4 regions of the Blautia marasmi genome follow, and region 2 is predicted to be linked to each of the others. Evidence: predicted binding sites of a transcription regulator. Region 2 holds the regulator's gene; each other region holds the start of a gene.
The links. Region 2 encodes NrdR, which represses ribonucleotide reductase genes. Its sites were predicted from a motif close to CACAANATNTTGTG; they were not measured.
Positions count from the first base shown of each region.

Region 1: the regulator NrdR is predicted to act here: its motif matches at 1,735-1,748, upstream of C6P39_RS15800 (adenosylcobalamin-dependent ribonucleoside-diphosphate reductase).
Region 3: the regulator NrdR is predicted to act here: its motif matches at 1,186-1,199, upstream of nrdD (anaerobic ribonucleoside-triphosphate reductase).
Region 4: the regulator NrdR is predicted to act here: its motif matches at 1,836-1,849, upstream of C6P39_RS16490 (ribonucleoside triphosphate reductase).

Region 1 is NZ_OIWX01000001.1:3,657,204-3,660,702, reverse strand. Features, by position in the region: gene C6P39_RS15800 (adenosylcobalamin-dependent ribonucleoside-diphosphate reductase) at 1-1,690, opposite strand, end outside; gene C6P39_RS15795 (vWA domain-containing protein) at 1,848-3,499, shown strand, end outside.
Region 2 is NZ_OIWX01000001.1:184,515-188,013, forward strand. Features, by position in the region: gene C6P39_RS00785 (ABC transporter substrate-binding protein) at 1-449, opposite strand, end outside; gene nrdR (transcriptional regulator NrdR) at 916-1,365, opposite strand; gene C6P39_RS00795 (radical SAM protein) at 1,710-2,438, shown strand; gene C6P39_RS00800 (queuosine precursor transporter) at 2,431-3,165, shown strand; gene C6P39_RS00805 (M42 family metallopeptidase) at 3,233-3,499, shown strand, end outside.
Region 3 is NZ_OIWX01000001.1:1,270,222-1,273,720, reverse strand. Features, by position in the region: gene C6P39_RS05680 (MATE family efflux transporter) at 1-1,036, shown strand, start outside; gene nrdD (anaerobic ribonucleoside-triphosphate reductase) at 1,219-3,354, shown strand.
Region 4 is NZ_OIWX01000001.1:3,822,482-3,825,980, reverse strand. Features, by position in the region: gene C6P39_RS16490 (ribonucleoside triphosphate reductase) at 1-1,703, opposite strand, end outside; gene hflX (GTPase HflX) at 1,947-3,188, opposite strand.

The DNA of each region.
Region 1 (3,499 bases), 3.5 Mb from region 2:
TGTTCAGGATCCCGGTCCGCCTGCAGCCGTCACGGAAGATGGTGATTCCTTTTAACCCGCTCTCATAGGCGTAAAGATACAGGCTCTCCGTCTCCTCCACAGTAAAGCTGCCCGGCACATTCACCGTGGAGCTTATGGACGCGTCAATATGCTTCTGCCATACAGACTGCATATCAATCCTCTGACGGTAATCCAGTGTCATGGCTGTGACAAAATATTCCGGCAGGGATTTGTCATCCTTTATTTCAAACCTCTTCATATAGTTTTCCACAATCTTAGTGTACACCTTGTAATAGACATCCGTTCCGTGCAGGGATTCTGTTTTCCGCTCATAGTAATTGGCATACACAGGTTCAATCCCCCCGGAAATCCCCAGCATGGTGGACAGGGTTCCCGTTGGGGCTATGGTCAGAAGCTGTGAATTACGCAGGCCGTATTTGCTCACAAGGCCTCTTGTCTTCTCTGTGGTGTTCGCCGTAAAATACGGCGTCTCCATGATCTCGTCCACACAGCAGGCGGGAAAAGCGCCCTTGTCCCTGGCAAGCTTCGCGGAGGCTGCAATGGCTGCATCTGCCATGGCAAATCCAATCTTGTCACACATTTCCACAGCTTCGGCCTCCCCATAGGTGATACCCAGCTTAATAAGCGCATCCGCAAGCCCCATGATGCCAAGCCCAATCTGGCGCCATTTTTCCACGCTCTTTCTCTGCTCGTCCAAAGGATGCAGGGGCAGACCTTCTTCCAGAACCTCATTCAGCGCATTTACAGATGCCCGAACACAATTCTTAAAGCTGTCAAAATCAAAGAAGGCTGTATCTGTAAATGCATTCTCAACAAATTCTGCCAGATTCACACTTCCCAGCAGACAGCTTCCCCCTGCCGGGAGCGGTTCCTCGGCACATGGATTTACACCGGCATAGACAAAATCCTCCGTATTACTTAACAGATTCCAGCCTGTGATGCGGTCCCAGAATAGCGCACCCGGCTCTGCATAATCCCAGTTCGTCTCCGCGATCCTTCTGAACAGCTCCCTGGCATTTACAGTCTTCTCGATCACTTCCCCCGTCACTTCCCTGGTGTAGTGCAGAAGATAATCCTTATTTTCCTTTACCGCTTCCATAAAATCCTCATGGATACGGATGGAGATATTGGCCTTTGTCACTTTGTCCAGGTCTGTCTTCAGATCAATGAACTCTTGCACATCCGGGTGGGAACAGTCAATGGAGATCATCAGCGCCCCGCGCCTTCCGTTCTGCCCGATCAGAGAAGTGACCAAAGAATACAGCTCCATAAAAGACACAGAGCCGCTGGTCTCCTTGGCCGCATTGTTGATCTTTGCTCCCCTGGGACTTAACTTTGATATATCAATGCCGCATCCGCCGCCATAACTGTAGGTGCGCGCCAGTTTTTTTGCACAGTCAAAAATACTTTCTATCTCATCCTCAGGGGGTGCAATAACATAACAGTTAGAGTATGTCACTTTTCTGTTCTGTTTTTGAAGACCTCTGTTTGAGAGGATCCTTCCGCCAAACAGGAATTTCTTCTGTCTGATATACGCTCCAATCTCTTCATTTCCCCCACTGATCCTTGTAAGCCAGGCCTCGAAATCCTCGTTTTCACAGCAGTATTTCTTTGCCCAGATATCCATTCCAAGCTGGTTCTCCTCACCTAGCCACTCTTCTATTGTCATAACATCGCTCCTTATCCAGATTTAGTCAACGATTTTTATATTACCACAATATATAGGGTAAATCAAGGTTTGAACCATAAGTTTTACACGGTTGTCTTTAAATTTTGGTACATAACTCCTTTTGCTCTAATATACTAAATTGATTGGAGGTATTGCTATGTCTGAAAACAAAATTCCCTGTCCCTTCCAGGGGCCGGGACAACAAAACCCTGAATTTATAGGCGGATATGACATGATCCGTCCTACCGATGATCCCCGGGAATCCGATTACTGGATCTCCTCCGGAGAAACTGTCGTATACGATGCAGGCGAAAATATGGGTTCCGGTGGAAATCTACACTTTTCTGACCGGCTTAGCATTTCAAAAGGTGCCGTGGCCGGCTGTACCGGCACGGTCACCCTTGATATAGAGGGAAACCCGCTGATGTATTCTTACTATCCGCCTCACTCCCTGGATATTATATTTGTGCTGGACGTGACAGCCAGCATGATGTCAGGGGGGAGCCGGAAAATGGCACTTGCCAAAAGAGCGCTGATACAGACCATAGAAATGCTCTGGCAAAAAAACAGGGAAACGGTGATCACTATCATCCCCTTCGCCCGGGATGCCTACATTCCCCAACCGGAGGGCGGCCTTTCCTATAATTATCTGGGCACCTTGTTCACCTGGAGACGCTCCACTACCGGCGGCAACATGATCGGACAGATTCTGGGCTACCGGAACGGCAGCTATGTGTCTGCCACAGATATCCCGGCTTACATGCAGAGTTCTGGACCGATCGCTGCCAGTGTGGAACTGAGCCTTTATAATTATTACAATTATTATAAGATCCGGTATTCTGATATTTATAATGCTGACGGCAGCCCAAAACCGGACACCGTTCTGGAGGATTATCTGGCCTCCGTATATGCGCAGGACCCTCAGGCTTATACCGGGAATTTTATAGAAGCCGTGGCAGACAATAGAGAACTGACCCCGGCCCAGCTCCCCTACAGCATGCATGACAATGGGTACCAAAACAATACGATCCTGGATAACCTGATCTGGGCAATCCCATACGGCGAGGATACCAACACGGAAGCAGGGCTCAGGGAGGCCTACAACTTTTTTAAGACACCGGGCTTTGCCCAGTCGGAGGATATTCTGAGAAGGGCTGTGATCCTCATAACGGACGGCCAGGCCAACCGTTCCGTAAACCCTGCATATTCCCAAATCTACGCACAGCCTGACAGCGTGGACAGCGACTTTTTCCCTGACATTCCCGGCGGCCCCTGGAGATACTTTATGTATCTGCAGCAGACACTGCCGAATCTGATCTCTGAGATTGGAAACCGTTCCGCCACTTACGATGAATTGATACTTGCCCTTCAGCGCGCCTGGCAGATATCAGAAAAACTCAAGGACTCAAAAGACGGCAATGCATCCGTATTCGTACTGGGTATAGAAATCGGCGCACAGACCCCCGGTCCGTATACAAAGGAGGACGTTCTGGATATCATGCGCACCATTGCCACCACAGGCTCCTATCTGCATGAGGCAGCGGAGAACGGTTCCGAAAATCCCATCATTGAGGAGCTGGAGCGTCTTGTTAAAAATCTTCTGGTCCTGACCGGAAGCCTTCGCGTCACGATCACGGATACCATCAATACCGCTCTTTTTGACTATGTCCCGGGTTCGCTCCGCATCAGCGGCACACAGGACGGCATAAAGCTGAAATCCAAAAGTGCCCCTGACATTACAGACCCCTCAGCCCCGGATTATACCGTATATCAAAAACCGGCGCTTCTGCCGGATGTCAGCGATGGAAA
Region 2 (3,499 bases):
ATCAACGGTTCTGTTCCTTCCGTGATACCGGCGCATCGCTCGATCGAATATTTCACATCGTCTACGGTAACGTCCGCTCCATTGTGGAATTTTACGCCTTCACGCAGTGTAAAGGTGTAGGTCCTGCCATCCTCTGAAATGGTGTGCGACTGGGCTACTGCATCCATGTAATTGCCTTTTTCATCCGGCTTTACTAAGCCTTCATAAATATTGAATAGGACTTCTTTGGTTCCTGCCGCTACCGATTTGTGTGGGTCAAGACTATCCTCTATATCCTGAGGAATTCCTACTACAATGGAACCTCCCATGGTTGGTTCCGCTTTTGTTTCTGTGGAACTTTCGTTGTTTTTGGACTCTTTACCGCTTTCCTTTTTGTCTTGGCAGCCGCCGAGTACAGTAGTCAGGGTAAGTGCAAAGAGAAGTGTTAAAATTAATCTTGCTCTTTTCATGGTTTCTCCTTTAAACATTAGAAGTTCCCTCATTATTTAATTGTCATGGTTATTGTATCGAAATGATGGGGGGATTGCAAGTATTATTTAGGATACATGGGGAGGTTACGAGATTTGGAGGGGATGCGGGGGCCTGGGTGCGGGGGAAGATTCATCCGACGTTCCGCTGGCAGGCAGCTAACCTGCTGGCATTCACTAAATTCATCGGCAGCGGCCTCTTCATTAAGTGACTGCCGCAGGTGGATCTGCCAGCCGCTCCACTAAACCTACTGAATTTTCCCCCGCACCCAGGCCCCCGCATCCCCTCCAAATCCTGTAGGTTTTGGCTGAAAAAATAATGTTGCCGGGGGAGAGTGTTGGCGGGGTGCAGCGGGATGGCTTCGGAAGGTTTGATGGGTGGGCTTAGTAAATAGGTGAGGATGATATTTATTTTGCGTAATTTATGATGAACGCACTTTGTTTAAAATTAATTCAGGATTTTTTTTAGTTCGTCCATGAAGGTGTTTACGTCTTTGAATTCGCGGTAGACGGAGGCGAAGCGGACGTAGGTTACGGCGTCTAGGTCTTTTAGTTTGTCCATGACGATCTCACCGATCTGGGTGCTGGGGATTTCACGGTCTTCTTTGTTGAAGATTTCAGTTTCGATCTCGTCGATGATCTTCTCAATCTGTTCCACCGAGATTGGACGTTTGTAGCAGGCACGCATGATGCCGTCCTGGATTTTGGTGCGGTCGTATTGCTCCCGGCTCTGGTCTTTTTTGATGACCACCAGAGGGATCGTCTCTATTTTCTCGTAAGTGGTGAAGCGCTTGCCGCACTCGTCACATTGTCTCCTTCTTCGGATGGAATTATTATCTGGAACCGGTCTGGAATCTATGACACGGGTGTTGTCTTGATTGCAAAATGGACATTTCATTTAAAAGTCCTCCTTGATATGTTATGTAAAGTTATAACTGTTCAGTATCCTCACAGTTACAGACAAGAATCCATGCAAAATCGCCTTGGCGATGGGATTTTTGCTTGGCCGTGGTACACTTTCTTACGGTCAGCGCAGTGAATGCGCAGACCTACTGAATAGTTACGTAAAGTTATCTATGGCTTAGTATAGTACAGATAGACGTCTTACGTCAATGATTTTCCCTTGTATTTTTGCAGGCTTTCTGCTAGAATGTGCCTCATGGAAACCCCTGTTTTTTGGTGGATTCCAAAAAGACAGTTCGTAACCATCCTGTCTATAAATAAAACTAAGGAGAGAAAAAAATGAGTATTCAGGAACCAAGTAACCGTTATAGTGTCATACGGGAAAAGAATCCCCGGGAGATTTTGCTCCTTCGGGGAAGCGGCTGTAAATGGCGCCGCTGTACATTCTGTGATTATCATCTGGATTTTTCCAGGGATGAGGAAGCCAACTTTCATTTGAATCAGGCCGAGCTTGCTAAGGTCACAGGCTGTTTTCACAGACTGGAAGTGATCAACTCAGGTAGTTTTTGTGACCTGGATGAGAGGACTTTACAACTGATTCGTGAGGTCTGTGCGGAAAGAGGGATACGGGAGCTGCATTTTGAATGTCACTGGATGCATAAGGATGCGATCCAGGCAGCACGTGATTTTTTCGCAGAAAAAGGTATCTGTCTGAAGATCAAGATGGGGGTGGAGACTTTTGATGAGGAATTTCGTGAAAAGGTTCTCCAAAAGGGAATTGCTGCCGCTTCTCCCCGAGAAATTGCCAAATACGCAGACGAAGTATGTCTGTTGTTCGGCCTTACAGGTCAGACGTATGCTTCTATGAAAAGTGATATTGAGACAGGGCTTTCTTTCTTTGAGAGGATCTGCATCAATGTTATGGTGGAGAATTCCACTAAAATGAAGCCGGACAGGGATGTGATACGGATATTTGCCCAAACTCTTTATCCTGTTTATATAGGGAATGAGCGGGTTGATATCCTGATGGAAAATACGGAATTTGGGGTAGGTGACAAATATGAGTAATGAAATTTTGTTAATTGTATCCCTGGTACTGATCTATAGTTTTGTATTGCTGGCATATTACTTTTTTGATGTGTCCGGCCTGTATGGATGGACTGTTTTCTGTACCATCACTGCCAACATTGAAGTGTTGCTCATGGTGAAGGCTTTTGGCATGGAGCAGACCCTGGGAAATGTACTGTTTGCCTCGTCTTTTCTTGTGACCGATATTATCAGTGAGGTCGGCGGAAAGAAACAGGCACAGAAAGCCGTCAACCTGGGAATCTGTACCTCCTGCTGTTTTATACTGGTTTCCCAGATGTGGCTTTTATATACACCTTCAGCTAACGACTGGGCAAGTCCCGCGTTCCATACGATCTTTTCCAACACACCGCGCCTGCTTTTTGCCAGTCTGCTGGTTTACGCGGTGTCTCAGAAATTTGATGTGTGGGCCTATCATAAATGGTGGGCATTTACCACAAAACGGTTTGGAGATGCGGAAAGTTTTTTATGGCTGCGTAATAACGGTTCCACCTTGGTATCGCAGCTTTTGAATACCGTGTTATATACCTTTGGTGCATTTTGGGGCATGTATCCGCTCCCGGTGCTTCTGCATATCTGTGTTTCCAGCTATGTGATTTTTGTATTCACCAGTCTGCTTGACACACCGTTTGTATATTTAGCGCGTTGGATGAAACATAAAAAAGATGGAGCCGCGGCAAAAAAGAAAAATGCTGCGCTTGAATTGTAACTTGTTCAGGGTGCCTGCTGTTGAAAACGGTATGCACTCTGTTTTTAGATCAGGAGGAGAATTTATTATGGACAAATATTTAGAATACATACTGGAACAGATGAAAATGCTTCTGGCAATTGACAGTCCGTCGGGATACACACAGGAAGTTACGGATTATCTGATGGAGGAATATAAAAGATTGGGATATCTCCCTGAAAAAACCGTCAAAGGGGGCGTGCTGGTGGACCTGGAAAGCGGTGACAGGGCAAACGGGGTCCTTTTGGAAGCACATGTGGATACCCTGGGTGCTATGGTCTCAGAGATCAAGAGTAATGGACGGCTGAAGATCACA
Region 3 (3,499 bases), 1.1 Mb from region 2:
GGCGCTGGCTCTGTGTGTGCCGGACCTGCTGATGCGGATCTTTACTTCGGACGAGGCGATCATTGCGGAGGGCGTGAGTTATCTGCGGATCGTGGCATTTTCATACATACTTGCAGCGTTTACCAATGTATATCTGAACATAATCAGAAGTATTGAGCGTGTGGTCATCGCCACGGTGGTGTACGCCACATCCCTGTCTGTGAATATCATACTGAATGCAATATTTATCTTCGGCCTTTTTGGGGCGCCGGCTCTGGGGGCAGCGGGTGCGGCTATCGGCACGCTCTGCGCCAGGGCTGTGGAGGTTATCATTGTGGTATATTATGCGCGGAAGAAAAATGATGTGGTCCGCATCCGCATAAAAGATATGTTTAAGAGATATAAGTGGCTGGAAAAGGACTTTTTCGTGTATGCGTTTCCGGTGCTCCTCAATGAATTTGCCTGGGGCGCGGGTATGGCTGCCATATCCTCCATTGTAGGGCATCTGGGCAGCGCCTCTGTGGCAGCGCATTCCGTGGCACAGGTGTGCAGACAGTTGTCCATGGTCATTGCCTTTGGCATCTCCAACGCCACGGCCATCATGATAGGCAAGGCGATCGGGGAGAAGAAAGAGGAACTTGCCAGGGACTATGGAAACCGGTTTGCCAAGCTGTCCCTCTTGTTTGGGGCGGCGGGAGGTATCCTGATCCTGTTCATTTCTCCCTTTGTGTGCAATATGCTGAAACTGACGCCTCTGGCAAAATCCTATCTTCAGGTCATGATGGTGATCATGTCCTATTATGTGGTGGGGCAGTCCTTTAACTCCACGTTGGTGGTGGGCGTGTTCCGGGCCGGGGGTGATACCATGTTCGGGCTGTTTTTGGATGTGGGGATCATGTGGCTCTGCTCTATTTTCGCTGCGGCTGTGGCAGCCTTTGTGATACATGTACCCATGCCATGGGTTTACATAATCTTGTGCAGCGATGAAGTGATAAAGGTGCCGTTTTCCTGGAAGCGGTATAAAAGTTATAAATGGCTTAATAATATTACGCGATAAAAAATGCAGAGGCCACAGGGCTTTGATGGGGATATTGGATTAAATTCGTCAAGAATTTGTGCAATATTCCCACTTCCATTTCAAAGAAAAACATGATATACTTTGTGATACAAAATCTGGTAATAACAAAAGAATAAAATAATAAGTGACACAAGATGTAGTGCTGCAATGAGGTGAAGGCAATGATTTATGTGATTAAAAAAGACGGAACAAGAGAAGAATTTGACGTACAGAAGATAGTCAGAGCAGTCAATAAATCCGCGGAAAGAATTATGTACAGCTTTACGGAGCAGGAGATTGACTTTCTGTGCAGATATGCCACAGATAAGGCAGAATCCCTGGGAAAGGGTGAAATCACTATCCAGGAGATGCACAATATCGTGGAGGGAGCACTGGAGCAGGTGAACCCTGCGGTTGCCAAGAGCTACCGGGATTACAGAAATTATAAGCATGATTTTATCCACATGATGGACGAGGTGTATACCAAAAGCCAGTCCATCCGTTATATCGGTGACAAGAGTAATGCAAATACGGACAGTGCTCTGGTCGCGACCAAGAGGAGCCTGATATTTAATGAACTGAACAAGGAACTGTACCGTAAATTCTTTATGAACCGCAATGAGCTGCAGGCATGTAAGGACGGTTATATTTACATTCACGACCAGTCCGCAAGGCTGGATACCATGAACTGCTGTCTCTTCGATGTGGCCAATGTGCTGAAGGGCGGATTTGAGATGGGGAATGTGTGGTACAATGAACCGAAGACACTGGATACCGCCTTTGATGTTATGGGGGATATCATTCTGAGTACAGCGGCCCAGCAGTACGGCGGGTTTACCGTGCCGGAGGTGGATAAGATACTTGCCCCTTATGCAGAGAAAAGCTACAGAAAATACAGAGAAGAATTTTTAAAATATGTAGACCCGGAGTGGGAACACGCGCAGGAGAAAGCGGAAACGTACGCATATGACAAGGTACAGCGGGATTTTGACCAGGGATGGCAGGGCATTGAGTACAAGCTCAATACCGTGGGTTCCTCCAGAGGAGACTATCCGTTTGTGACAGTGACACTGGGGCTGGGAACCGGGCGCTTTGAGAAGATGTGCAGTATTTCCCTGCTCAATGTGCATAAAGAAGGACAGGGAAAAGCAGGACACAGGAAACCGGTGCTGTTTCCCAAGATCGTCTTCTTATATGACGAGGCCATTCACGGGGAGGGCGGTGCCAGCGAGGATGTGTTTGAGGCCGGTATTGCGTGCTCAGCCAAAACCATGTATCCGGACTGGCTGTCCATGAGCGGGGAAGGCTATATTTCCAGTATGTACAAAAAGTATAAAAAGGTGATCAGTCCCATGGGATGCCGCGCCTTTTTAAGCCCCTGGTATGAGCGGGGCGGTATGACACCTGCGGATGACCGGGATGTGCCCGTGTTTGTGGGAAGGTTCAATGTGGGGGCTGTCAGCCTGCATCTGCCCATGATCCTGGCAAAAGCCAGAGCGGAGAACCGTGATTTTTATGAGGTGCTTGACTTTTATCTGGAGATGATCCGCCAGCTTCATATCAGAACTTATGACTACCTGGGGGAGATGAAAGCATCCACCAATCCGCTGGCATACTGTGAGGGCGGATTTTACGGAGGCAGTTTAAAACCCTCTGACAAGATAAAACCCCTTCTGAAGCCTATGACAGCTTCCTTTGGCATCACCGCGCTCAACGAGCTGCAAGAGCTGTACAACGGAAAGTCTATCCGGGAGGACGGTGCCTTTGCCCTGGAAGTCCTTCAGTATATCAACAGTAAGGTGACCCAGTTCAAGGAGGAGGACGGCAATCTGTACGCGATCTACGGCACCCCGGCAGAGAGCCTGTGTGGTCTGCAGGTGGAGCAGTTCAGGAAGATGTACGGCATCGTGGAGGGCGTGTCGGACCGTCCCTATGTCAGCAACAGTTTCCACTGCCATGTGACAGAGGAGATCACCCCCATTGAGAAGCAGGACTGCGAGGGCCGTTTCTGGGAGCTGTGCAACGGCGGCAAGATCCAGTATGTGCGCTATCCCATCGGGTACAACACAGATGCGATCCGGGCGCTGGTGAGAAGAGCCATGACGCTGGGATATTATGAGGGTGTGAATCTTTCCCTGGCTTACTGTGATGACTGCGGCCATGAGGAGCTGGAGATGGATGTGTGCCCGGTCTGCGGATCCACAAACCTGACTAAGATTGACAGGATGAACGGGTATCTGTCGTACAGCCGTGTACATGGTGATACCAGGCTGAACACTGCCAAGATGGCGGAGATTGCAGAGCGCAGATCCATGTAAAGCGCAGAGATGACGGACAAGGATAAGGCTGCCCTTTTGGGGCGGCCTTTTGTGTGGTTTTTTGAGGTTTTGTGATGTTTTTCCATTCCCTTTTTTTTAGAAGTGTGGTACGATTAATTCGATTTCGTTTTGTGAGGAAAACGGG
Region 4 (3,499 bases), 3.6 Mb from region 2:
TGGGAACTGTTGGTGTAATAGGGAGTGTCTCCCTCGTTTCCTGCTGTTTCGATGTCCGGCCAGCGTTTTCTGTCGTGCTTTGCCAGACGGTAGGAAGTGGACTCTGCAGGAGTTGCTTCCAGGTTGTACAGATCGCCGTACTCTTCCTGATAATCTTTCAGACGCTCTCTCATGTGGTTCAGCACACGCTTGGAGAATTCCTGGGTCCTCTCATCAGCCATATCACATTTCAGCCATCTGGCATTTAGGCCAGCTTCGTTCATGCCCAGAAGACCAATGGTTGAAAAGTGGTTCTCAAAGCTGCCCAGGTATCTCTTGGTGTATGGGTAGAGACCTTCATCCAAAAGCTTTGTGATGACATCTCTCTTGATTTTCAGAGAGCGGGCTGAAATATCCATCATATGGTCCAGGTGGCGGAAGAAATCCTCCTCATCCTCTGCCAGGTATGCGATCCTGGGCATGTTGATGGTCACAACACCCACAGACCCGGTGCTCTCCCCGGAACCAAAGAATCCCCCTGTTTTCTTTCTCAGTTCTCTTAAGTCAAGACGCAGGCGGCAGCACATACTGCGCACATCACTTGGCTCCATATCACTGTTTATGTAGTTTGAAAAATATGGTGTTCCGTATTTTGAAGTCATCTCAAATAATAACTTATTATTCTCTGTATCTGACCAGTCAAAATCCCTGGTAATGGAGTAAGTTGGGATCGGATACTGGAAACCGCGTCCATTGGCATCTCCCTCGATCATCGTCTCGATGAATGCCTTGTTTACCATATCCATCTCTTTTTTACAGTCCTTATACTTAAAGGGCATTTCCTGGCCGCCTACAATAGCAGGAAGCTCTGCCAGATCACCCGGAACGGTCCAGTCCAGGGTAATATTGGAGAATGGCGCCTGTGTTCCCCAGCGGCTCGGAGTATTGACGCCGTAGATAAAGGATTCCACACACTTTTTCACCTCGGGATAGCTCAAATTGTCAGCTTTGACAAAAGGTGCCAGGTATGTGTCAAAGGAAGAGAAAGCCTGTGCCCCTGCCCATTCATTCTGCATGATTCCCAGAAAGTTCACCATCTGGTTGCAGAGCACGCTCAGATGCTTGGCCGGGGATGAGGTGATCTTGCCTTCGATACCGCCCAGCCCTTCTTTGATCAGCTGTTTTAAGGACCAGCCGGCACAGTATCCTGTCAGCATAGACAGGTCATGGATATGGATATCTGCATTCCTGTGCGCCTCCGCGATCTCCGTGTCGTATATCTCAGACAGCCAGTAGTTGGCAGTCACCGCACCGGAGTTGCTTAAAATCAGTCCTCCTACGGAGTATGTTACCGTGGAATTTTCTTTTACTCTCCAGTCCTCCACCTTCACATAGCTGTTTACGATCTCTTTGTAGTCCAGGATCGTGGACTTCATATTGCGGATTTTTTCTCTCTGCTTTCTGTACAGGATATAGGATTTTGCCACATCAGAGTAACCGGCCTGGATCAGTACATTTTCCACACTGTCCTGAATATCCTCAACAGAAACTTTCCCCTTTACGATTTTCTTCTGGAAATCTGATGTCACCCGGAGTGCCAGTAGATCCAGCATATCATTGCTGTATTCATTCTCTGTTGCATCAAATGCTTTCTTAACTGCTTCCGCAATTTTATCCAGCCGAAATTCTGCGATCTCCCCATCACGTTTTACTACCTGAAACATTCCTCTTCCTCCTTATATGTAAAGAAGCAGGACCGTCTTTCCGTCCCGCCTCGCATTCACAGAGTATGGCCTCTGTATAAACGCTGTAGGTCTATTGTAGCAAAGGTTATACTTTTCGTCAACCGTAAAAACTACCATATATTGTAAACATTCTTTTAATATTTCCAATATATGGTAGTTTATTAATTAAATTATTAATTCAACGTTTGCGTAAATCCCCACAAACATCCATCCGGACATGGACTACAGGCGTCCTAAAATATCCTTCGGAACCCTTGCTTTTACTGCAATCCCGCCCTCTGTGTACTCCTCCTCCATAAGCTGTCCGTACTTACGGATCTGCTGCAGGATCCCTGCATCTTTATAAGAAATTACACGCTCCAAATAAATCTGGTCTTCTGTCACAATTTTTTCCAGCACCTCTCTCAGACGGTCCAGGCCCTCCCCTGTCTTAGCTGAAATACGCAGTACATGGTTGGCATTAAAATCATGGAGTATCTGTTCCTCTGCCAGTTTGTCCTGTTTATTAAAAAGTGTAACTATTTTTTTATTGGTCACTTCCAGTTCCTGCAGGGTGTCATATACCACACGCATCTGATCTTCCATCTGCGGATTGGACGCGTCTACCACATGTAAAATAATATCGGCATACTTCGCTTCCTCCAGTGTGCTTTTAAACGCCTCGATCAGATGATGAGGCAGTTTCCGGATAAACCCTACGGTGTCTGTGAGGTAAATTCTGGTTCCTTTGGATAACTCCAGCATTCTGGTAGTCGGATCCAGAGTGGCGAACAACTTATCCTCTGAAAGCACGCCAGCATCTGTCAGTGTATTCAAGAGCGTGGATTTTCCTGCATTGGTGTAACCCACAATGGCTGCTGTCATGACGCGGTCTCTTTTTCTGCCCTCTCTCAGAAGCTCTCTGTGACGCTTCACCTGCTCAAGCTCCCTCTTTAACTGGGAAATCCTCTCTTTGATCAAACGCCTGTCCATCTCCAGCTTCTTCTCACCAGGGCCTCTGGTCCCAATACCGCCGCCCAAGCGGGACAGGGAATTGCGCAGTCCCACAAGACGGACTGCCCGGTAACGGAGCTGTGCCAGCTCCACTTGGATCTTTCCTTCGCTTGTGGACGCATGGTCCGCAAAAATATCAAGTATCAAAAGGGTCCTGTCCATTACCTTACAGTCCAGCTCCTGCTGCAGGTTGTTCATCTGTACCGGTGACAGCTCATCATCGCAGATGATCCCTGTGGCATCCAGGGCTGTGAGCAGCATTTTCAGCTCCTCCATCTTGCCTTTTCCCACATAGGTACCGGGATGGATCCGTTCTCTTTTCTGGATGACCGTGCCCACCACAAGTGCCCCCGCCGTCTTTGCAAGCTCTGCAAGCTCTTCCACGGATTCCACGGTATCATCGCCGTCGCCTTCCTGAACTCCTACCAGGATAACGCGCTCCTCTATTTCGTTTAAATCGTATAACTCCATATATATCTCCTATGATCCGCCTGTGTTACTTCTGCTTGCCGCCTGCGGGCCTAACTGCAATGTGCAGAGATACCGGCTATATGGTAACTTCCAAAATAACGCAACACGGATTTTCATAAATAAAACTGTCTTACCATCATAACGCTTTTTCTATATGCTGACAAGGGGACATTTTTCACAAAAACATTGGCGGACAGATATTTTGTTACCGTACACAGGTCACTGTACCGGGAGGCGTTTTCATGCCGGAAGCATGAAAATCCGGAGGCAGCCAGCGCGATATGGGGCAGAATGCCCCATATCTGTGCATC